Regions from separate parts of the Hymenobacter cellulosivorans genome, predicted to be linked through region 2. Evidence: riboswitches for the same ligand, from Rfam matches in the RefSeq annotation. Region 2 holds a riboswitch; the other holds the start of a gene.
What was found. A riboswitch is a leader RNA that binds a small molecule or an ion and turns the genes downstream of it on or off. The one in region 2 is predicted to bind cobalamin.
Positions count from the first base shown of each region.

Region 1 (11,320 bases), 1.9 Mb from region 2:
CACCATTTACCACTACGACGCGGCCTTGCTCGGGAGCGGGAGTTGCAGAATCTTCGTCATCGCCGCAGCCAGTAAAAGCCAATGCAGCAGGGATAACCGCCCAAATAAAACGGCGCTGCAGGATGTTTAATGAGGTTTTCATAAGCAGAGAAAGGAAGGTAGGTGCAAATTCAACTGCCGACAGAACGTAAGACCAATGCCTTTTGTTGGATGGGGGCAATAAACTTTTCTAGACGAATAGGATTTTTTCCTCGACCAACGGCCTAGTAGTCTATTGTACAGAGCGCTATATTTGCATTCACGCCTATTCTACCTTTGCAACCCTCCATGTCGCTTCTTCGTCGCACCACTATTGTGCTAGGCCTCTCTTTGTCTTCGCTGACCGGATTTGCCCAGCAGGCGCCTGCTACTGCCCCTCCCGTTATCCGGCTCAGCCCGGAAGATCAGGCCCGGGGTCTGAACGGTCCGCAGCGAAACTTCTTTTTCGTGGCCGGCCAAGGCACGCGAGAAGAGGACTACCAAAATGCCGGCTTTTTTGGACAGCGCCTGCGCCCCTATCTGAAGGGCAACGAGGAAGCGCTGGCCAGCCTGAACAGCTACCGGCTGAACAAGTGGATGTATCTGGGAGAGCGGCTCACCTTTGTGGGCGCGGTGGCTTTGTATAGTCAGCAAGTACTGTCTGGCGATGGTGACCAGCAGTATTTTAAGAACCCCCAGAAGGTAGCTATTGGGGTGGCAGCGGTAAGCCTGCTGTCCAATATTATTATTACCCGCCACACCAACGAGCATTTTCAGCGGGCGGTAGATGCGCACAACGCGGGGCTTTCGACGGCCCATACGGGCATACTGAACCGGCTGGCCCCGTCGGCTGTTGGTTTAGCAGCAGCACCTAGCGGCCATCCGCTGCTAGCTTTGCGCTGGAACGTGCGGTAAGCCGTTCGCGCTGTTTTCCCGTAATTGCCCTTCATGAACTATCCGCTTCCTGCAGCGGCCCGGCAGTACGTTGCCGACCATTTGCATGATGATCCTGCCACGCTGGCCCTCCAGGCCCGTCGCTACCCAGGCCTGCCCGTACCGGAACTGGTGCGCCAAATCCAGGCCCGCCAGAAAGCCCGTACCAAGCTGCCGGCCTGGGCCGATAACCCGGATTTGATTTTTCCGCCGGCTCTGTCGGTAGAGCAGGCATCCTCGGCCCGTTCGGCGGCCTTCAAAGCCAGTCTGGTCAGCGGCCAGCGGCTGGTGGACCTCACCGGCGGCTTTGGGGTTGATGCCTCCCACTTTGCCGCCCAGATTCCGGAGGTGCACTATGTGGAGCGGGACCCGAATCTGGTAGCTGTGGTGGAGTATAATCTGGCTCAACTGGGCATTACCAACATTACCTGCCACGCCAACGACGCGCTGAGCTTTCTGAAAAGCACGCCCGACACGTTCGACTGGATTTATCTGGATCCGGCCCGGCGCAATCCGGCCGACAAGAAGATTTACCGCCTGCAGGACTGTGAGCCCGACGTCCTACGGATTTTGCCCTTGCTGCTGCACAAAGGCAACCGGGTGCTGCTCAAGACCTCACCAATGCTGGACATCGAGCAGGCCTTGCTGGAGCTCAAGCAAGTGCGCCGCCTGTGGGTTGTGGCCGTGGATAACGAGTGCAAGGAAGTCCTGTACGAGCTGGGCCCCGAGCCAGCCGTGGATCCGGAGCGCTACACGGTAAATCTGCTGCGCAATGGTCAGCAGCAGGAGTTCCGGCTCAACAAGGCCCGCGAAACCCGCGCTATTGCCCGCTATGCCGAAGCCCAAGGGTATCTGTACGAGCCCAACGTAGCGGTACTCAAGGCCGGCGGCTTCAAAAGCGTGGGCACTGCCTTCGAGCTACTCAAACTGGGCCAGCACAGCCACCTCTACACTTCCGACACGCTGCGCTCCGACTTCCCCGGCCGGATTTTCCGCATCGTGGCGACCGAGCGCTACGACCGGGACGTGTTGCGGGCCCATCTAGGACCCGAAGCCCGGGCCCACGTCACGACCCGCAACTTCCCCGACACCGTAGCTGATTTCCGCCAGCGCACCGGCATTCGGGAAGGCGGCAACTTATACATGTTTGCCACCACGGACCTGCAGGGTAAGCTGGTCGTGCTGGTGTGTGAGAAGCTGACGGTTTAGTGGGCTAATGCACACTCGTGTCCTTGCAAGGCACGAAGCAATCCGTCTTCGACTAGCTACAAACGCTCTTTTACCAAAAAGCCCTTTACTCCATCTGGAGTAAAGGGCTTTTCACTTCAGGACGCTCCGCAGAGGACGGATTGCTTCAGCCTTTGGCTTCGCAAGGACATAGAGCTTCAGTTCTCATATCCTCCACATTAGCGCCTGAGTACCTTATTTAGCCGGACTGGTCCAGGGGCTGCCTTTGAGGCGGAAGCGCCAGGGCAAGGCGGCATCGAGGCCGGCGTAGTCGATGCCGACGCGGGGGCTGGCGACGATTAGGTCCTCGCTGACGGGCTCTTGATGGTCTTCCATCCAGATCAGGTCGCCAGTCAGGTCGGTGCCGTAGTGCTTGGTGGTGATGCCCAGGGCCTGAGTGAGCAGGCCGGGCCCCCCGGTCAGGTTGCGGGCCGACTTCGTGAGGCCGCGGCGCAACAGCATTTCGGGAATGCCTTCGGTAGGCTCTAGGCCCCGGATGAGGACGGCATCGGCCTTGCCAGTTGCGTTGGTAATGATGTTGAAGAGTACATAGCGGCCGTAAATCAGGTACGTGTAGGCCACGCCGCCGGCCTCGTACATTACCTTAGTGCGGGCCGTGTAACGGCCCAAATGAGAATGGCAGGCCTGGTCGTTGATATGGGCATAGGCCTCCGTTTCGACGATCCGGCCGCCGGTAAGCACGCCGTCAATGTTGCTGAAAAGATATTTTCCGAGTAAGTCGCGGGCAATCTGGACTACGTCGGGGCGCTGGTAAAAGGCAAGGGGAAGCTTGGGCATAAACAGGCGGGAGAAAAAGCGTTTGAAAGCCAAACGGCTGCCAGAGCCGAACGTTTGCCCGCGGCATACGAAAAACGCCTTATCTTTGCCCCGTTATAGGTGGCCAAACCCCGATTGGGGGGCGCGGCTGAAAAGGGAATCCGGTTCAACTCCGGAGCTGTCCCCGCAACTGTACGCTTCGAGTATTGGTAGGCCCATCCTCGCCACTGTTTCACCGAAGGCTGTTTTACGGCCTGAGAAATGGGAAGGCGGCCTACCGGGAGCAAGCCAGGAGACCTGCCTATACAAATACAGTGTTCAGCGCTTTCGGGTGAAAGGCGGAGAATGATGACAGTGGCGGCCTCGGCCGTTGATTTCCCTGTTTTCAGCCTCGGCTTCTGGTTGGCTTTTCCTCGCGGAAACAGGCCGGCAAGAAGTTTTGAACCGAATTTTCCTAAACCGGAAATTTGGTTCGGATGATTGGTTTTTACCGTTTCCGGTGGTTCGGGCCACCTTCGTTACTTGCTTTGGCAGCCGGCTTGGCTAAGCCAACGGCAGGGCGTGCCCAGCAGCTGCCCGCCGACTCGGTACGGCAGATTCAGCAGGTACAGCAGCTGCCCACGGTCCGGATTCAGGCCGGGCTGCCCAGCCGCTATGCCGTCGGTAGCCGCACGCTCACCCTTGACTCGGTAGCCCTGGCCCAGTACCGCAGCGGCACCGTGGCCGATGTATTGTCGGCCCGCACGCCCCTTTATATTAAGAACTACGGACCGGGGCAGCTGTCCTCTATTTCGATTCGGGGTACCTCGGCCCGTCACACCGCTGTGCTCTGGAACGGGCTCAATATCAGCCTGCCATCCTTGGGCGAGTCAGATTTTGCCTTGCTGCCCAACAGCGGTGCTACCCAGGTACAGGTACAGCACGGCCCGGCCAGCGCCTTGTATGGCAGCAGCGCCATTGGCGGCACCGTGCTACTTTCTTCACCGGCCCGGTGGAATACCGGTCCGCGGGCGTCGGTCCAAACGGAGCTGGGCAGCTTTGGCTTGCAGGCCAACAGCCTGGAAGGGGGCTTCAGCAATGCCCGCGTAGCGGTGCGCACCAGTGCCTCCCAACGCTCGGCCCAGAACGACTTTCCGTTTGAGGTGCGCGAAGCCAGCGGCATGGTACGGCACCGCCAGGAAAATTCCGCCTTCCGCCAGTGGAGTCTGGCCCAGGATGTGCAGCTGCGCACCGGACAGCACAGTGAGTGGCAGGCCGCCGCCTGGCTGACCGATGCTGACCGGCAGATTCAGCCCTCAATGGGCTCGGCCAACACCCACGCCCGGCAGCGCGACCAAAGCCGCCGCCTGCTGGCCGGCTACCACCACGTAGCGGCGCGTCACGAGACGGGGGTGCGGGTGGCATGGTTTGAAGACGTGCTCAACTACCGCTCCGACGACGTGACCAGCAATTCCCGGGTGCAGACCACCCAGGCGCAGGCGGACCACACCTTTACGTTTCGGCCCAACGCGAGTCTGCGCGTGGGCGCAGAAGCCCAGCACTTCAGCGGGCGGGTAGATGGCTACCAGCAGTCCATTGACGAAAACCGCTACGCCGGCTTTGTCCTGCTGCGCTACGACCCGCGGCCCACGCTGCATCTGACGGCCAACTTGCGCCAAGCCTTGCTGCCGGGCCGACGGGCTCCCCTCACTCCGACTCTGGGCGCGAAGTGGCAATTCTGGCAAACCACCACCCAGATGCTGTCCGTGAAGGCCAACGCCTCGCGCAGTTATCGGGCTCCCACGCTCAACGAGCGGTTCTGGCCCACCGGCGACCCAAACCTGGCACCCGAATCGGGGCTGGGCTACGAGGGCGGACTGACCCACGAGTGGAAACCCCAGGAAGGCTTGGCCCTACAGAGTGAACTGACCGGCTACCATCAGCTCGTGGATAACTGGGTGCAGTGGCTGCCCGACCGCCTGGGCCGCTACACACCCAAAAATCTGCGTCAGGTGCGGGCCCAGGGAGTAGAGGCTGGGACACATTTGCGCTGGACTCACCTGCGCTACCAGCTGCGGGCCGGGGTAGAATACGCCTACACCCAATCGAGGAAAGTGCGCGGCTACAACGACGACCCTGACCCGGTAAACCAGCAGCTGGCCTACGTACCCCTGCACGCGGCAGCATTCAGCACCGACCACAGCTGGCGGCGCTGGGTACTTTCTACGGTTCTGACCTATACCGGTACCCGCTTTATCGACGCCACGGGCAGCAACAAGCTGCCGGGCTATACCCTACTCAATGCCACGGTGGGCCACACGGTGCGAGTCACGCCAGCATGGTCGGCTACGGTGCTGGTGCAGGGCTTCAACCTGACCAACCTAGTGTACCAGAGCTACGAGTACCGCGCCATGCCGCTACGCTCGGGCAGCGTGAGTTTGCGCGTGAACTGGCACTAGCTCTTCAAACTGATACTCTTCACTTTTTCACTTTCCCGTATTCATGCTTTCTGCACAACCCTTTTCTACCCTGTTTTCCCGCTTTGCCCTCGTCGGTGGTCTGGCGCTGGTGTTGGCCAGCTGCTCCGACGATCCGGAAGAGGCCGGGCCCTTGTACAACATCAGCAAGGACGGCAACAACGTCTTTGTGCTGAACGAGGGCAAGTTTCAAACCCCCAACGGGGCCGTTTCCTACTTCAGCAAGGGCACCAAGACGGTAGTTGATAAGAGCATTTTCCAGACCGTAAACCAGCGCGAGCTGGGCGACGTTGTACAGTCGATGCTGGTGGTGGGCAATCAGGGCTACATCGTGGCCAACAACAGCAAGAAGATGGAAGTGGTGAACCTGACCACGTTTAAGACCATTGCCACCATCAACAATCTGGAGCAGCCCCGCTATGCCGTGGCGGCCGGCACCAACAAAGCCTATATCACCGAGTGGGTGAAGTACGGCAGCCCGGGCCGGGTATCGGTGCTGGATTTGAATACGAACACGGTGCTCAAGACCATTGCTGTTGGCAAGCAGCCCGAGCAGATCGTGGCCGTGAACGGCAAGGTGTACGTGGCCAACTCCGGGGAAAACAACCTGAGCGTTATCAACCCAGCTACTGATGCCGTGGAAAGCACCATCACGGTACCCGACGGTCCTAGCAGCCTCGTGGTCGACAAGACAAATGCCATCTGGGTGCTCGGCGCGGGCTTTACCGTGTACGATTCCAACCCGCCTTACCCCGTGCTGTCGTCTACGCCCGGCAGCCTGACCAAGATTAACCCGACGACCAACACGGTGCAGTCGAGCCTGGCTTTTGCCAGCAACAACCCCGGCGGCCTGCGCATCGACGGCACGGGCACCCAGCTTTACTACCGCTACAAGGGCGCTATCTACCGCATGAGCACCTCGGACGTCACGCTGCCGGCTACCCCACTGATCCGGCGCAGCTTCAGCGGCCTCGACATTGACCCCAAGGACAACACCATCTACGCGGCCGTTACGCCTTCCTACACCACGTCCGGCAAGTTTATCCGCTACCAGGGTACGGGTTCGGCCACGGCCATCGACTCGTTTGAGGTCAACATCGGTCCCAACGGCTTTATCTTCTATTAATCCGTGTGACTTATCCTTAGTGCTTTATTCCTTGTGAATGGAAAAGCCCTTTTGCGACGGAGCAAAAGGGCTTTTTCTATGAATGCCGATACATTTGTTAGTCTTCCAGGCCGTCGTTGTTGCGGTCTTTGGCTTCGCCAGCGTGGTCGTACTGATCTTTCCCGGTCACGACTTTCGTGGTATCACCCGCCAAGCCGTTGGTGTTGGACGAACTTCTTTCGCCGGGAGCGGGGTCCTTGGTTTTGTCGGCGCCCCGCTCTACGTTGGTGTCACCCGAGTCGGTGCCGGTGTTACAGGCCGTAAGAGAAGCCGCGGCCAGGCAGAAGGCCAGCGTGAGGGGACGGAGCAGAAAGGTTTTCATGGGGTTGGGCTGAAAAGAATGGAGAGCTGAAGTACTACCTACGGCTGACCGCCGCCGTGGTTTTTGCGTAAGGACGCAGGCCCGCCAACAAACGCTCCCACATAGCCTAGCAACGATATTAACCAAGCCGCTCGGCGGACCCAGTCCAGCTTACCCCGCCAAAGCCAGCAGGCAAACCGAGCGTGCCTTGAAATGCGTCGAAACCGCTTTCCCGATATATTTGTTGCCACGCTTAGCTTATGAATCGTTTCGCCGCCCTACCTGCCTTCTCCCCTGCCTTGCTGCGCCGCGCCGGCGTACTGGCGGGCATAAGTTTTTTCTTGGCCTTGCTGCTGATAACCTACCTTTTCGGGGTATCAGATCATTTCTTTGGTCGACTGTTTGGTGCTTTTTTCGTATTATTCTGGCTCTTAGCCGTTACGTTCCTGGGCGTTGTGCCTTTCGTGAATTGGGCGGCTACTCGTTGGTTTGGTAAAGAATGGTCGGATGAGCCCGCGGCTCCCGTGCGGCGCACCCGGCCGGCTTCGGCTTCGGTTGCAGTAAATAATCGGAAACCCACGCGGCCCGTGCCGCGGCAGAACACTCCAAAACATCCGTGAAAACGACGCTCCTCCACATTAAGAACATGGTGTGCCCTCGCTGCATCGACGCAGTGCGCCACCTTCTCGAACAGGCCGGCTACCGCCCGACTGAGGTGACTCTCGGCCAGGCCCAGCTCGACCACAGCACGCCCGCCGACCCGGCCGTGCTGGCCCCGATTCTGCACGAAGCTGGCTTTGAGGTGCTCATGGGCCGCGCCGACCAGCTCACCGAGCAAATCAAGGGGGCGCTGACTGAATACCTGGAACACCTGCGCACGGCCCGCATGCCCCTGACGACTTCGGCCTTCCTGACCGAGCGGTTTGCGGCCACTTACTCGCACCTGAGCAAGGTGTTTTCGCGCACGGCTAATCTGACGATTGAGAAATACCTGATTCGCCTCAAAATCGAGCGGGTTAAGGAAATGCTGAGCTACGGCGAAATGACGCTAAGCGAAATTGCCGACCAGATGCGCTATAGCAGCGGCCAGCACCTGAGCAACCAGTTTCGCCAGGTTACAGGCCGTTCGGTCAGTGAATTCCGCCGGGACCTGATGCCCAAGCGTCTTTCCCTGGACCAGTTGGCGTAAGCAGCAACCGGCTTTTCTACCGTTGGGGCGCCCGAGGACTGGTTCTTGGGTGCCCCAACTGCATTTGGTAGGTTGAATAACTCCCCGGGCCTGAACCAACGGCCGGCGCTACGCTGTTCGGGCGTATCTTTGTGGTTGTCTTTGTCGTGCCGCCGTGTCTATTGCCTCGCCCCGAATCCTGCTCATTACTCCGCCGCTTACGCAGCTGAACACGCCCTATCCGGCCACGCCCTACATCAAGGGGTTTCTCGGCGGCCGGGGCTACCAGGTAACCCAGGCCGACCTGGGGTTGGAGCTGGTGCTGAAGCTGTTTTCGGCGGAAGGACTGCGGCGGGTGTTTGCCGAAATCGAGGCCGGCAGCTTTGAGCTCAGCGACAATGCCCGGCGCATGGTGCGGCTGCAGCGCAGCTATTTGGCGACTATTGGGCCGGTCATCCGGTTTTTGCAGAACAAAGACACGACCCTGGCTTCGCGCATCTGCCACAGCCGCTTTCTGCCCGAAGCTGCCCGCTTCGACAACATTGCCGACCTGGAAGCGGCTTTCGGCACCCTGGGCCTCAACGACCAGGCCCGCCACCTGGCTACGCTCTACCTCGAAGACCTCGGAGACCTGATTAAGGAAACCGTCGGGCCGCAGTTCGGCTTTTCGCGCTACGCCGAGCGCCTGGGCATGTCGGCCACCTCGTTCGACGCCATGCATGAGGCCTTGCAAACCGCGCCCAACCTGCTGGACCGGATGTTGCTGGAGCTCATGGACGAGCTGGTGGTCCGCGTTGAGCCCGACGTGGTAGGCTTTTCGGTGCCGTTTCCCGGCAACCTGTACGGGGCTTTGCGGCTGGCCGGTCGGGTAAAGGAATTGCGCCCCCAGGCCAAAACCCTGATGGGCGGCGGCTACCCCAACACCGAGCTGCGCCAGATTAAAGAGCCCCGCTTCTTCGACTACATCGACTTCCTGACTCTGGACGACGGCGAAGGCCCCTGGCTGCGCCTGCTGGAGTATATTAGCTGGCAGTTGTCCGTTGTTAGTTGTCAGGTTGAAGAACCCGCATACGCCGGGCAAGCAGAGCGTAACCCAGCCCACCAGAACGACCTAACAAGGGACAACCAACAACTGCCAACTAAAACCCTGCAGCGCACATTCCTGCGCAACGAGGCAGGCGTCGTGGAGTATATCAACCACCCGTACCCCGACGTTCCGCACACCGAAGTCGGCACGCCTGACTACAGCGACTTGCCGCTGAGCGAATACCTATCGGTCATTGAGGTGCTCAACCCCATGCACCGGCTCTGGAGCGACGGGCGCTGGAACAAGCTCACCATTGCCCACGGCTGCTACTGGAAGCGCTGCTCCTTCTGCGACGTAACCCTGGACTACATTTCCCGCTACGAAACCGCCCCGGCCACCCTGCTCGTGGACCGGATTGAGCAGATTGTAGCGCAAACTGGCCAGACCGGCTTTCACTTCGTGGATGAGGCCGCCCCGCCCCTGGCCCTGCGCGACCTGGCTGTGGAGCTCCTCAAGCGGCAGGTGAATATTACGTGGTGGGGCAACATCCGCTTCGAGAAAACCTTCACCCCCGACTTGTGCCGCCTGCTGGCCGCTTCGGGCTGCATTGCCGTGAGCGGCGGGCTGGAAGTGGCTTCGGACCGGCTCTTGGCCCTGATGGAAAAAGGCGTCACTATTGCCCAAGTAGCGCGGGTTACCGACGGCTTTACCCAGGCCGGTATCATGGTACATGCTTACCTGATGTACGGTTTCCCAACCCAGACTGCCCAGGAAACCGTGGACGCGCTGGAAGTGGTCCGGCAGCTGTTTGGGGCAGGTATCGTGCAAAGCGGCTACTGGCACCGCTTCGCCATGACGGCCCACTCCCCCGTGGGAAAAAATCCGGCTAAGTACCAAGTGGTGCCCATCGGGCCCGAGCCCGGCGACTTCGCCTGGAACGACCTGTGGCACGACGACCCCACCGGCACCGACCACGAGAAATTCGGCCCGGGCCTAGCGAAGGCACTCTACAACTACATGCATGGTGTGGCTCTGAATGAGCCCCTGAGTTTCTGGTTCGACTTCAAGACGCCCCACCCGAAAGTGCCCCGCCAGCTGATTCAGCAAGCCCTGCAGGATTCCGGCAAGCCCGATTTCGCCAAGCAGAACCAACGCTTGTTCTGGCTGGGCAATGCGCCCGAGCTGCGCTACACCGACGCCAAAAAAGGCCAACGCGCCGTGCTGACGTTCTATGAGCAAGCGGAGGACTTCGAGGTAAAAACCAATGCCGAGCTGGGTCCGTGGCTGCATAAGCTGCTCACCAGCCTAGCCACGGATTACGATACTAAGCTCCTGGTAAAAGAAGCTGCGGCCAGCTTCCCGGCCAGCGTAGCCGGCATGAGCTTCGAAGCCTTCTTGGCCTCCTATGCTTGGCAACTGCTGCGTGAAAAAGGCTTATTGATTCTGTAGCCAGTTACTGCGCAGGCCCACGCTGGCGCAACCATAGGGTTAGCCCGTCGGTGAAGCCGACGGCGGGCTGGGGCCAGATCCACTTGCCATCCGAGCCCAGGCGGCCGGGCACGATAAAGTCGGCATTGGCCTGGGCAAACGTGCGGACGGCGGAGCCCTGCCGAGTGCCAACGGCCGTGCGTAACCGCCGGGCACTGTCTTGGACATTCAGGCTGGTATCGGCCGCAGCGTAGAGGGCCAGCACCGGAATCTTTTGCCGGCTCACTTGCTGAAATGGCTTGGCCTCATCGGCGGAAGACACGGCTACATTTTCCAGAATGACAAAGCTGGCCGCGGGCTCCAGCAGACCGGTAACCAAGACCAATTCGGCCGCCCCTGGTCCGCGCAGCCACAGCCCCACCTGGGTTGAATCGATGGCTGGGTGCTTACGAAGGGCCTGAAAGGTGGCCGCCACGCTTCGGATGCTGGTAGAGTCGCCCTCGGGTACCTTGGCTGTGGGCACTACCACCGCCAGAAAGCCCTGGCGAGCCAGCAGGTCGGCGCGGGCCGCGGCCGCGGCAGCCGAGGCCTCATCGGCCAGCAGAGCTACGGCTGGGTGCCGGGTTATAGTGTCGACGGGAATGAGCAGGGTGAGTTGCTGGGCAGAGCCGTTGGTGGGCGCCGGGAAAGCCTTTTCCTGGTAGGCCCGCGCCGCCGCCTGGCCCCGACGCACCCACACAAACTCCGTCTTGATGCTGTCCAGGGTGAAAATACCCCGCAGAAAGTCGCCCTCCCGGATAGCGTTGATGGCGACTTTGCT
Region 1 is NZ_CP095049.1:243,913-255,232, forward strand. It holds gene MUN80_RS01165 (DUF4397 domain-containing protein) at 1-142, opposite strand, end outside; gene MUN80_RS01170 (hypothetical protein) at 328-933, shown strand; gene MUN80_RS01175 (class I SAM-dependent methyltransferase) at 967-2,160, shown strand; gene MUN80_RS01180 (DNA-3-methyladenine glycosylase) at 2,374-2,976, opposite strand; cobalamin riboswitch at 3,057-3,274, shown strand; gene MUN80_RS01185 (TonB-dependent receptor) at 3,495-5,393, shown strand; gene MUN80_RS01190 (YncE family protein) at 5,437-6,537, shown strand; gene MUN80_RS01195 (hypothetical protein) at 6,635-6,898, opposite strand; gene MUN80_RS01200 (helix-turn-helix domain-containing protein) at 7,494-8,066, shown strand; gene MUN80_RS01205 (B12-binding domain-containing radical SAM protein) at 8,227-10,521, shown strand; gene MUN80_RS01210 (hypothetical protein) at 10,526-11,320, opposite strand, start outside.
Region 1: linked by a shared signal. The riboswitch ahead of MUN80_RS01185 (TonB-dependent receptor) and the one ahead of MUN80_RS18710 (acyl-CoA thioesterase) in region 2 are both predicted to bind cobalamin.

Region 2 (11,320 bases):
AAACGGATTAGTCCAGAATCGAGATGCCGAAGCTGATGGACTGGGCCTGGGGGCCGCGGTTTTCCTTGAATAGCTCGTTCATGTTGTACTTGACGAACAGGTCCAGGCCTCGCACCCCGATTTTGCCCTGCAAACCGTACTGAAAGTCTTCCAAGTTGAAGCTGCCCCGGTCTTTGTCCTTGCGGGTGTTGCCCTCGTCTTCGTACTTGATTTTGGTGTGGCTGGCCAAGCGGTAGCCGGCAAAACCGCCCGCCCCAATCCGGAACGCGTCCCGGCCCGATTTGTCTTTGAAGGTGAGCTTGGCCATGATGGGCAGATTGATAACCGTGGTGGCCAGCTTGCTTTTTTCTAGGCCTAGCGTGGGTTCCCGCAAAATGCTGGTGCGGGTGTCGGAGGTGACCAGGCGGCGGTTGTTGTCGAACATGTAGTTGTTGAAGGCCAGCTCCGGACCCAGGGTCAGGAACAGCGGGCTGCGGCGGCCACCCACCCGGATGTCGTAGTACCAGTTCAGGCTGACGTAGCGCGAGCCGGTGGGCTTGAGGTCGAACTGCTCCTCGCTCAGGTTCGAGCGGTTGGTCAGCGCATTCAGGCCCAGGTCGATGGCGAAGTTGCTGTGCACGGCCCGGTTGGCCCGCTCTTCTCTGCGGGCGTTGCGCTCAACATTGCGCAGCGAGTCGGATTTATGGTCGTCGTTGTCGCCGATGCTGATGGACACCTCGTCGTCGTTCTTACCGTTCTTGCCTTCCTTCACCGTCACGCTGAACACCTGCCCGAACTTGTAGCCTTTCACGGCCACTTTGGTAGCGGGCTCCTCGTTGCGCACCGTCACCCGGATCTGCTCGGGGGCCTGGGTGCCGGGGCGGTCCTTGGCCGGGTAGAATTCCATGGTTACCGAGCTGTTGCCGGCATTCTTGCTGGCTACTTCCGCTTGGTGAATGTAGCGGTCCAGCAGGGCCATAAGCGTGTCGAGGCGGTAGGTGCGCAGCTCACGCAGCTGTTCCTTGTTCTTGGTATGCAGGGTCATGGTGGCCTGGTTGGGCAGTTTCACCACGATGGTGTCGTCGTTGGCGGGCTTAGAGGCGGCCTGAGAACGGGTGGGGCCCGTCAAAACTGTCAGCAGCAGCAGGGCCAACAGCGCGGAAAAACGTTTCATGACGTAGGGAGTTGAGAAATCTTAGAGTTGAATGACTTTGGTGGTCGAGTGATTAAACACGTTGACCTGCACCGTTACCGATTCGGGGAGCTCCACTTTGGGCAGCTTCACCCGGCCGTCCTTGACGGCGGTTTTGGCTTTGTGAAACAAGTTTTTGAGGTGAGAATCCGACGCATACGGCTGCGGCGCGTCCGCCGGGGCTGCTAGGGCTACTACCGGAGCTTCCGTGCCGCGGTGCACTTCCACTTCGATAGGGCCCGTGGGGGCCGGGTTCGGGGTAGGTTCTACCACGGCTACAGCCTCGTCGGGGCGGCGCTCCGGTTGCGTCGCGGCGGCAGAGGAAGTAGTAGCCTCCGGCCGGGCGGGTACCGACGCCGGGCGGATGGCTTTCGTGGAGTAGGAACTGGTTTGGGCTAGCAGGGCGGTGCGTTCCGTCGTCGGAGTAGCACCGCTGGGCCGGTGAACTGCTTCCGGCTTTGCAGCAGGAACGGAAGCATTCGTGGTGGCTACCTCGGTAGCAGCCTGGCCCTGCTGGCCTTCTACACCGCTAGATGGCAACTCGGTGGCGGCAGTTGCCTGGGAAGCCGCAGATTTTTTTTCGGGGCCGGCAGCGGCTGGTTTAGCCGAGGAAGCCGGGCGGGTAGTTGTTGCCAGCGTGCCCGAGGCCAGGCCCGAATCCGAACCAGGAGTCCGCAGCAGCCAGCCGCCGCCGGCCACGATGAGTAGGGCAATCATGGCCGCGGCGGCGTAGAGCCACAGGGCCGGCCGCTTGCGGGCCGGCCGGATTTCTTCCTCCAGCTGGTCCCAGAGGAAAGCGGGCGGCGTGGGAGCGTGGTGCTGCAGCTTATCGCGAAACAGCTTATCAATATCTTCCGGTTGCATAATATTCTTTCGGTGAGGAGGTGGAAGCGCTGCTGCTGGCGGCAGCCAGGCGGCGCTGGAGCATGGCGCGGGCCTTGCTCAGCTGCGATTTGGAAGTGCCCTCAGAAATGCCCAGCAGCTCGGCAATTTCGGGGTGGGAATAGCCTTCCAGGGCGTAGAGGTTAAACACGGTGCGGTAGCCGGCCGGCAGATCAGCTAGCAAAGCCAGCAGGTCGGCCGCGTTCAGGTTGCTTTCGGCCTCGGCGGCCGTGGCCGGCACGTCGGTCACCATGTCGTCGATGGCCAGGTGCAGAGGCTCCTTGCGGCGCAGCTGGCCCAGGGCCTCGTTGACCATAATGCGGCGAATCCAGCCCTCGAAGCTACCCTCGTGGCGGTACTGGTCCAGGGCCCGAAACACTTTGGCAAACCCGCCCAGCATGGCTTCCTCGGCGTCTTCGCGCCGGCGCAGATACCGGATGCACACGCCCAGCATCATGCCCGCAAACCGCTCGTAGAGCAGTTTCTGGGCACGGCCACTGCCTTGGCGGCACGCAGCAATCAGGTCGGCGTCAGTCACGGGTAAAGGGTAGAATCAGACGATAAAAAGGTGTTTGGCGGGTTAGATACCAAAGTCTCCGCCCCGGTTGCCCGGTGCAGTAAATAATTTATAAAAAAGAGGCTGGCGTGCTGCCGAAAGCAACGGCTGGGGGCCCACTAGGTCCCGTGCCTCATAAGCGGCAGCGTATCAGTAGTTGCGGCCAGCAAGCTTGATTACGCTATTCGCTCGCAGCGTGAAAGCCTGCCGACCGCTCACTTATTATTGTCTGTAAAGGCTGTACTGCTTGCTGTTATATAAAACCAGTCCTTGCATATGCCCGAACAACAGAAAAGCCCTAAGGCTGACCCCGGGGCTTGTCTGTTGTTCGGAAGAAGGCTACTTACTTTCTGCTTCACATTGTCCTGGTGTCTTAAGTCGGTGCATTGGGGGCTAGAATTCTTAGGACAAGGATTACTCCACGACCACGCGCACCGTCTGGCTGCCGCTACGTACCAGATAGAGTCCGGCTGGCAGCATGAGCCGGGCAACTCCTGCTGCATTGGCCACAGCGGCCCGCACTCGGCGGCCCTGCGCGTCATACACTACGATGCCCGCGCCGGCCTCGGCCCCCGTCAGCGTGACCGGACCGGCCGTCGGGTTGGGGTAGGCGGCCAGCCGCCCCGCCGCTTGACCCGCACGTACGCCTAACGGAGTGCCCGGCTCAGCCAGGGTTGCTAATACTGAGCTGTACCGGCTGCCGTTGCCCGCGAGCAGCAGGCTACCGAAGGTGGCCGGCGGCTGCACCCAATTGGTAACGTGTACGCCCTGGGCGTTAACGGCCACGCTGTAGCTGTCGTCGCTGCCGGGGCTCCCGGCGGCCAGGGCCCAGTCGCCGGTGACCGAACTGCCCGCATCGGTGTAGCGGGCCACGAACAAGTCCTGGGTGTAAGCCGACTGGGTGCCCGCTAGGGGCAGCCCCCCCAGCTGTACCTGCGAAACGTTGCTCAGCGTGTTGCTCATGTGGCCGGTCACGTACAGGTGCCCACTGCGCACGGCCAGCCCAATGCCTTGGTCGGAGCCAGTGCCGCCATCGGCCCGGGCCCAGTTGAGGGCGGCACTGCTGCCTTGGTCGGTGAACCGGGCCAACAGGATATCGTTACCGGTGTTGCCGGTGGCACCGGCCAACGGGACGCCGGCAACCTGCACGTTGGTGCCAATGGTGCGGCTGTTGAACACGCTGCCCGTCAGGTAGAGGCTGGTGCCGCTGGCGGTCAGGGCCGTGCCGTAGTCGGAGCTGGTACCCCCAATGGCCCGGCTCCAGGCAAAGGTGGCGCGGGTGCCGGCGTCCGTGTACTTTACCAAAAAGGCATCGGAGCTAAGGCTGGTACTGGCCCCGGGCACGGGCTGGCCTGCAAAGCGCAGGCCGCCCAAGTCGCTCGTATTGTTGGTGAACTCGCCCGTGACGTAGACGCTGGTGCCCACGGCGGCCAGGCTACGGATGTAGCACGCGTAGCTTGAGAGGCTGCCGGCGGCCGTAGCCCAGGCGCAGGTTGCGCTCGTGCCCCCATCGGTGTACTTGGCCACGAAGGCATTGACCCCTATGCCTCCCACGGCGGGTAGGGGTTGGGTGCCGAAATACACGTTATTGACATTCGCGTTGTTATTGTACATGTCGCCCGCCAGGTACACGCTCGTGCCGCTCACGGCCACGTCGGTGGCTTGGTCGTAGGAATTGCCGCCGCCCCCCGCTGCCCAGGCCCAGCTGGCGCTGCTGCCCGCATCCACGCACTTGACCAGAAGCGCATCGCTTTGCGCGGCTCCGTACAGCCGGTGGGGCCCAAACCGCGCCGGCAACAGGCTATTGCCGTTGAAGCCGCCGGCCAGGTATATGTTGGGGCCACCTATAGCCAACCGGATGGCATAGTCGTCGTCCTCGCCGCCGCCGCTGAGCAGCCACACCCACGCGCCAGCGTCCGGGTCAAACTTGCCCACGAAGACGTCGCCACTGCCCATGCTTACGTACAGGTCGGTGCCGAAGAGAACTTGCCCCGTCAACTCGCCAGTGACCAGTAACTCGCCGGCGGCGTTGGTGGCCACGGCCTGGGGCGAAAGGATGCCGCTAGCCGTGCGGGTCGCAACAGCGCTTTGCCAGGCTCCGGCCGTTGTTAGCAGGGCCACTCCAGCCGCGTTGGGTGCCAGTGGTCGGAGGGTGCCGCAGAGGGCCGGGGTGGGGCCGATACTCAGTCCCATCCACACCCCGGTGCTGCTCACAGCGAGGCCGTTGGCCGCATCGGCGCTGGTGCCGCCCGCAGGCCGGGCCCAGCTGCACGAGGAACCAGTGGCACTGACCTCGAAGCGGGCTACCACCGCGTCGGCAGTGATACTGGCGCTGGCCCCGAGCACCGTGAGGGTGCCAAACCGGACGTCAGAGCTGTTGTTCTCGTTGTTGGTGAGCGAGCCGGCTACGTACACGCTCGTGCCGCTCACGGCCACGGCGTGGCCTGCGTCGGAGCCCCGCCCGCCGCCTCTGGTTGCCCAGTTAAAGGTGGCGCTGCCGCCGGCGTCGGTGTAACGGGCCAGCAACATGTCGGCGCTAAGGGCGGTGGTGGTGCCGTTGAATGCAGCCCCGCCCACGCGCACCGACTGGGAATTGGTACTGGTGTTGGTATAGAAGCCCGTGACGTACACACTGGAGCCACTCACGGCCAAGCCATTGCCCTGATCGGCCCCGGTGCCCCCGGCGGCCACTGCCCAGTTATAAGTTGCGCCGGAGCCCGTGCTGGTGTAGCGGGCCACAAACAAGTCGGTGCTAACGGCCACGGCGGCGCTGGTATTGGCACTGGCTCCGGCCAGGGTCACACCCCCAAACTGTACCCCGTTGACCCCGGCGCCGTTGTTGGTGACGCTGCCGGTCAGGTATACATTGCTACCATTTACGGCCAGGCCATTGCCTTGGTCGGGGCCGGTGCCCCCGGCCGCCACCGCCCATTGGTAGCTGGCGTTGTTGCCCTGGTCGAGGAAGCTGGCCAGCACCACGTCGGCGCTGGAGGCGGTGCTGGCCCCGGCCAGGGCAGCGTTACCCACCAGCACGGCCTGGGCGTTGGCCGCGTTGTTGGTGACGCTGCCGGTCAAGTACACATTGCTGCCGTTTACAGCCAGGGCATTGCCCTGGTCGGGGCCGGTGCCGCCGGCCGCCAGGGCCCAGGTGCAGGTGGCGCTGCCGCCCGCATCGGTATAGCGGGCCACGAATACGTCGGTGCTGGCGTTGCTGCCCCGGCCGGCTACTTGCAGGGTGCCAAAGCGCACGGCCTGGGTGTTGAGGGCGCTGGCGGTGACACTTCCGGTGACGTACACGCTGGTGCCGTTTACGGCCAAGCCCTGCCCGGTGTCAGCATCGGTACCGCCGCCGGCCACGGCCCACGTCCACGTATTGGTGGCCACAGCGTATTTGGCCAGGAACATATCGGTGTTGCCCGTGCTGACAAGCAGCGTGGTGCCGAAAGCCACCTGCCCGGTGAAAGTGCCTACTACCAGCACGTCGCCGCTGGAGTTAGGGACCGTGGACCGCATCACGGCCGTGCCGTTGAGGCTGGCTTGCGGAAAATTCAGCGCCGCCTTCCAGGTGGGGCCTTGGGCGCGACCAGGAACGGCCAGTACCAGCAGGAAGAGCAGCAGGGCCAAGCAGCCGGCAGCAGTAACCGGACGCTTCGGGTGGGCCGCCTTGGGGGCAGCAATTCGTTGTAGCATGAGGTGTCGTTGGCCCGCACTGGCCGCCCGGGCCGTGGCGGCACCCAGGAGCTGCTGAGCGGCAGGCCAACACGCGCAACCGTTACCCGTGCGTGCCTTGGCGGAGCTAAAGATACTTCCGTCCCGGCCCTGACTCCAAGTATTCGTGTTGCATAACGTCCAATTACCCAGCCACTGCCGACAACGCACCCGGCCTGCTACGAGGCGGCCGTGAACTGTCTTGTAGCAGGCCGGGTGTATTGTCGGCAGAAGTTTGCTGCTGAACTAGTAGTTGCCGATGCTGAGCATAACCAAAGTACAGGCTTCTTCGGTACGGATGCCGCGCTCCTGGGCCATACGCTCCAGCTCCTCGTTTTCGGTGCCGGGGTTGAAGATGATGCGCTTGGGCTTTAGGTCCAAGATGTAATCGTACCAAGCGGGCTGGTTTTGCGGGCCTACGTACAGGGTCACGGTGTCAATATCCTCGCCAGTGGGCCGGTCGGTGTGAATGTCGAGGCCGGCAACCTGACCTTTGCGGATGCCGACGGGTACGACCTCGTGGCCGTGGCGTTGGAGCTGGTGTACGGCGCGGTAGGAATAGCGGGCCGGGTTGTCGCTGGCGCCGAGAACAAGGGTCTTTTTCATCTTGGGTGTTGGTTTATCGTGGTTGGTTTTTGGCCGCAGTTTCAAGCTGGTCAAGCTGAACTAGGGCAAGCGCTACGGGCGGCGCTAGGTCTTAAACGGATTCCCGCGGCAAAAAACCAAAAACCAACCTCTAAAAACGCGCAACCAGCGCCGCTACGGCTTCGGCGCACCGCTCCCCGTCCATGGCCGCCGACACAATGCCGCCCGCGTAGCCGGCGCCTTCGCCGCAGGGAAACAGCCCTGTAGTTTCGGGGTGCTGCAGCGTGGCCGGGTCGCGGGGGATGCGCACCGGGGCCGAGGTGCGGCTTTCCACGCCCACAATCTGGGCCGCGTTGGTGGCGTAGCCGGGAATCTTGCGGCCGAAGTTCTCGAAGCCCTGCCGCAGCCGGGCCGCCAAGCCTTTGCCCAGCACCTGCTCCATGTTCACCGACACCAGGCCGGGCTGGTAGGAAGTCTCCAGCAGTTCGGGTGAGACTTTGCCTTTCAAGAAGTCGCCCAGGCGTTGGGCCGGGGCTAGTTGGGTGTTGCCGGCCAGGGCACAGGCTCGCTGCTCGATTTCCTGCTGCAGCTGCAGGCCGGCCAGGGCCCCGTAGCGCTTCAGATCCATGTCTTCGAGCTCAATGGCCGTCACGATGCCGGAGTTGGCAAAGCGGGAGTCGCGGCGGCTGGGGCTCATGCCGTTCACCACCACCTCGCCGGGGGCCGTAGCGGCGGGCACGATAAAGCCGCCGGGGCACATGCAAAACGAAAACACGCCCCGCTGCTTGCCCTGCCACTGGGTTTGGTGCACTAGCGAGTACGAGGCGGCCGGCAATGGACCCCGGTCGGAGCGGCGGTACTGGGCCTGGTCGATGAGCTCCTGCTGGTGCTCCACGCGCACACCCAGCGCAAACGGCTTGGCCTCGATGCGAACCCCACGCTTATGCAGCAGCTCGTAAATATCCCGGGCCGAGTGACCAGTAGCCAGAATCACGGCATCGGCTTCCAGGGCTTCCCCGGCGGCCGTTACTACCCCGCGCAGGTGCTGGCCTTCCAGAATCAAATCCGTGACACGGGTGTCGAAGCGCACTTCCCCGCCGGCCTGCCGGATGGACTCGCGCAGGGCCGCCACCACGTTGGGCAGCTTGTTGGTACCAATGTGGGGGTGGGCATCGACCATGATTTCGGGCGTGGCCCCGTGCTGCACCAGCAGCTTGAGAATACGCTGAATGTCGCCGCGCTTGGTAGAGCGGGTGTAGAGCTTACCGTCGGAGTAGGTGCCGGCCCCGCCTTCGCCAAAGCAGTAGTTGGAGTCGGGGTTTACGACGTGCTCCTTGTTCAGGGCGGCCAAGTCGCGGCGGCGGGTGCGCACGTCCTTGCCTCGCTCCAGCACGATGGGCTTCATTCCCAGCTCAATGGCTCGCAGGGCGGCAAACAAGCCAGCCGGACCGGCGCCCACGATAAGCACCGAACGGCGCGCCTGGCTCACATCCGGGTATTGAAACCAAGGGCCAAATAAATCGGTGGGTGGGGCCGTGCGCCAGATGTCGGCCCGCAGGCGCACCAGAGGCTGCCGGCCCCGGGCGTCGATGCTGCGCTTACGCAGGTGGACAAAGTCGGCCTCGCCGGGCTCCAGGCCCGCGGCGGCCAGCAGGGCGCGGTAGCGCGCATACTCGTCGTAGGCCACTTCCGGGGGAAGCAGGGCCTCAATTTCTTGTTTTTCGGACATAACGGGTGAAAGGTGTTTAGCCTTTAGACCTAGCAAAAGGTGTTTTTTGAACCGCAAAGATACGCAAGCGGGGTGGTAGCTTGGGAATGCAGTGGTAAATAGAACGTCCTATCGACCAGCGGGAGACATCTTGCGGGCTGCTGCTGGATTAGTATACTCAACTAAACACGCGAGATGTCTCCCGCTGGTCGATAGGACGGTTTACTCTGCCACCACGACCGCCTCGGGCAGGATGCGTACGGGGCGCTTTTCGTTGTCGATGGCTACGAAGGTAAACGTACCCGTCACGGCTTTAATTCGCTCTTCGGAGTACATTTGCTCCACAAATAAGTCCACGCGCACCTGCAGGCTGGTGTTACCCACGCGCACCACGTTGCCGATCAGCTCGACGAGGGTACCGCCGGGAATGGGGTGGGTAAAATCGACCTTGTCGGAAGACACGGTCACCATTTTGAGGCGCGAAAAGCGGGTGGCGCAGATAAAGGCTACTTCGTCCATCATGTGGAGTGTGGCCCCGCCAAAGAGCGTGTCGTAGTGGTTGGTGGTGTTGGGAAATACCGCTTTGAAAATACGCGTTTCGGCGCGGGCAATTTTCTCGTCGAGCGTGAGCATAGGACTGGGAAAAAGAGGAAAAGAAAGGTCCTGCAGCCGATTTCGGGCCGCCCGCGCACCAAGAGAAAAGTCGAGAAAAGCCGGATTCGGACGCGGCCAGACGCAGCAAAATGCCCGGCCGGCCCCCGAAATCCACCAGTACCCGACAAGAGCCCATAGCGCGAGGGCAGTCTTATCCATGCGGCGCAAGGCAGGTCTCCTGACTTATACCAGTTTTCACGGCCCTTCTCAAACCGGCGCAGCGGCCGGCTCAATGGGCGGGAATTGGGGGTGAAAACCAACTCGGTACTTACAGTAGCGCGTCTGTCCGGGATTTGCACCCGGTTCCCTATTAATTCCGGTATTACCCGGAAACCTTGCGGCCGTCTGATTGAAATCAAACCAAGAACAACGCCGGCAAAGGTAGGAGTTTGTCGGTAGCCCCCTACCTTGGCTACAGCTCCGAACCCCGTAAAGCGGCGGCCTCGGCCCGTTTTGTAGGCTGCTGCGGAAGGTTTATAAGGCTGTAGTCCACTTTATTCTGCTCCGATTTCCTGTCCCTATATGTCTGCCTCTCTGCCCGTCCCGCCACCTGCCCGCACCATGGCTTCCCGCATCCGGTCCATTGTCAGCGGCTCCATCGGCAATTTGGTGGAGTGGTACGACTGGTACGTGTACTCGGCCTTTTCCCTGTATTTCGCCCCGGCGTTCTTCCCCAAAGGCAACCTGACGGCCCAGCTGCTCAACTCGGCTGCCGTGTTTGCCGTGGGTTTTCTGATGCGCCCTTTGGGCGGCTGGCTTATGGGCGCCTACGCCGACCGGCACGGCCGCAAAGCCGCCCTGGTCGTGTCGGTGCTGCTTATGTGCGGGGGCTCGTTGCTGATTGCCCTCACGCCCGGCTACGAACAAATTGGGGTGGCGGCGCCGGTCTTGCTGGTGCTGGCCCGCCTGCTGCAGGGCCTGAGCGTGGGCGGGGAGTACGGCACCTCGGCCACGTACCTGAGCGAAATGGCTGACCGCCAAAACCGGGGCTTTTTCTCCAGCTTCCAGTACGTGACCTTGCTGGGCGGGCAGCTGCTGGCCTTGTCGGTGCAACTAGGGCTGCAGCAGGGCCTAAGTGAGGCGCAGATGTATAGTTGGGGCTGGCGGGTACCGTTCGTAATAGGCGCGGCGGCAGCCCTGGTGGCGCTGTATCTGCGCCGCCACATGGATGAAACCGACTCGTTTGTAACCCAGGAACAAAACGTCCAAACCCAGGAGCCCAGCAAGCTGGAGCTGCTGCTGCGCTACCCCAAGGAAATCCTGACCGTAGTGGGCCTCACCTTAGGCGGCACTATCGTGTTTTACACCTTTACCACCTACGCCCAGAAGTTTCTGGTCAACACGGCCGGTTTCAGCAAGGCCCAGGCGTCCTGGATTTCCTTTCTCACGCTGGGCATTGCTTTGGTGCTGCAACCCTTGTTCGGGGCCTTGTCGGATAGGGTAGGGCGGCGGCCGGTGCTGCTGTTTTTCGGCGTCGGCGCCACGCTCGGAACCGTGCCCCTGATGACCTTGCTGGGTCGGGCCGATAGCCAGTGGGCCGCCCTAAGCTTATTGGCTGTAGCCATGCTGATTATGAGCGGCTATACCTCCATTAATGCCGTGGTAAAGGCTGAGCTGTTTCCTACCACCATCCGGGCCCTGGGCGTGGGGTTGCCCTACGCCCTGACGGTGGCCATCTTCGGCGGCTCGGCCGAATATGTGGCGCTGCAAGCCAAGCAGTGGGGCGTAGAAACCTGGTTTTACTGGTACGTCACCGGCTGCGCGGCGCTTTCCCTGCTCGTATACTGGCGCATGCCCGACACCCAGAAGGCCGGCCGCATGGAGGGCTAATGATTAGGAGCCCAGGTTGGTGTTATCGGCTGTGCCGTTCATGCCGATTTGTCCCAGGCTGGCGTGGGCCTTGGTGGCGTTGTCGAATTTCTCGCTCAGAATGGCGCTGATGGCCTGGGCTACCTCGGGCCCGTGGCGGGCAATAGTTCCGCTGAGCACTTCGTAGTAAAAGGCGGCCAGCGTATCGGCTGGCCAAAGCTGACCAATGTTCTGGTGCAGGGTGCGC
Region 2 is NZ_CP095049.1:4,413,473-4,424,792, reverse strand. It holds gene MUN80_RS18740 (outer membrane beta-barrel protein) at 8-1,153, opposite strand; gene MUN80_RS18735 (hypothetical protein) at 1,175-2,035, opposite strand; gene MUN80_RS18730 (RNA polymerase sigma factor) at 2,016-2,591, opposite strand; gene MUN80_RS26035 (T9SS type A sorting domain-containing protein) at 3,024-6,299, opposite strand; gene MUN80_RS18720 (CoA-binding protein) at 6,564-6,923, opposite strand; gene MUN80_RS18715 (NAD(P)/FAD-dependent oxidoreductase) at 7,054-8,631, opposite strand; gene MUN80_RS18710 (acyl-CoA thioesterase) at 8,833-9,243, opposite strand; cobalamin riboswitch at 9,416-9,617, opposite strand; gene MUN80_RS18705 (MFS transporter) at 9,787-11,094, shown strand; gene MUN80_RS18700 (hypothetical protein) at 11,098-11,320, opposite strand, start outside.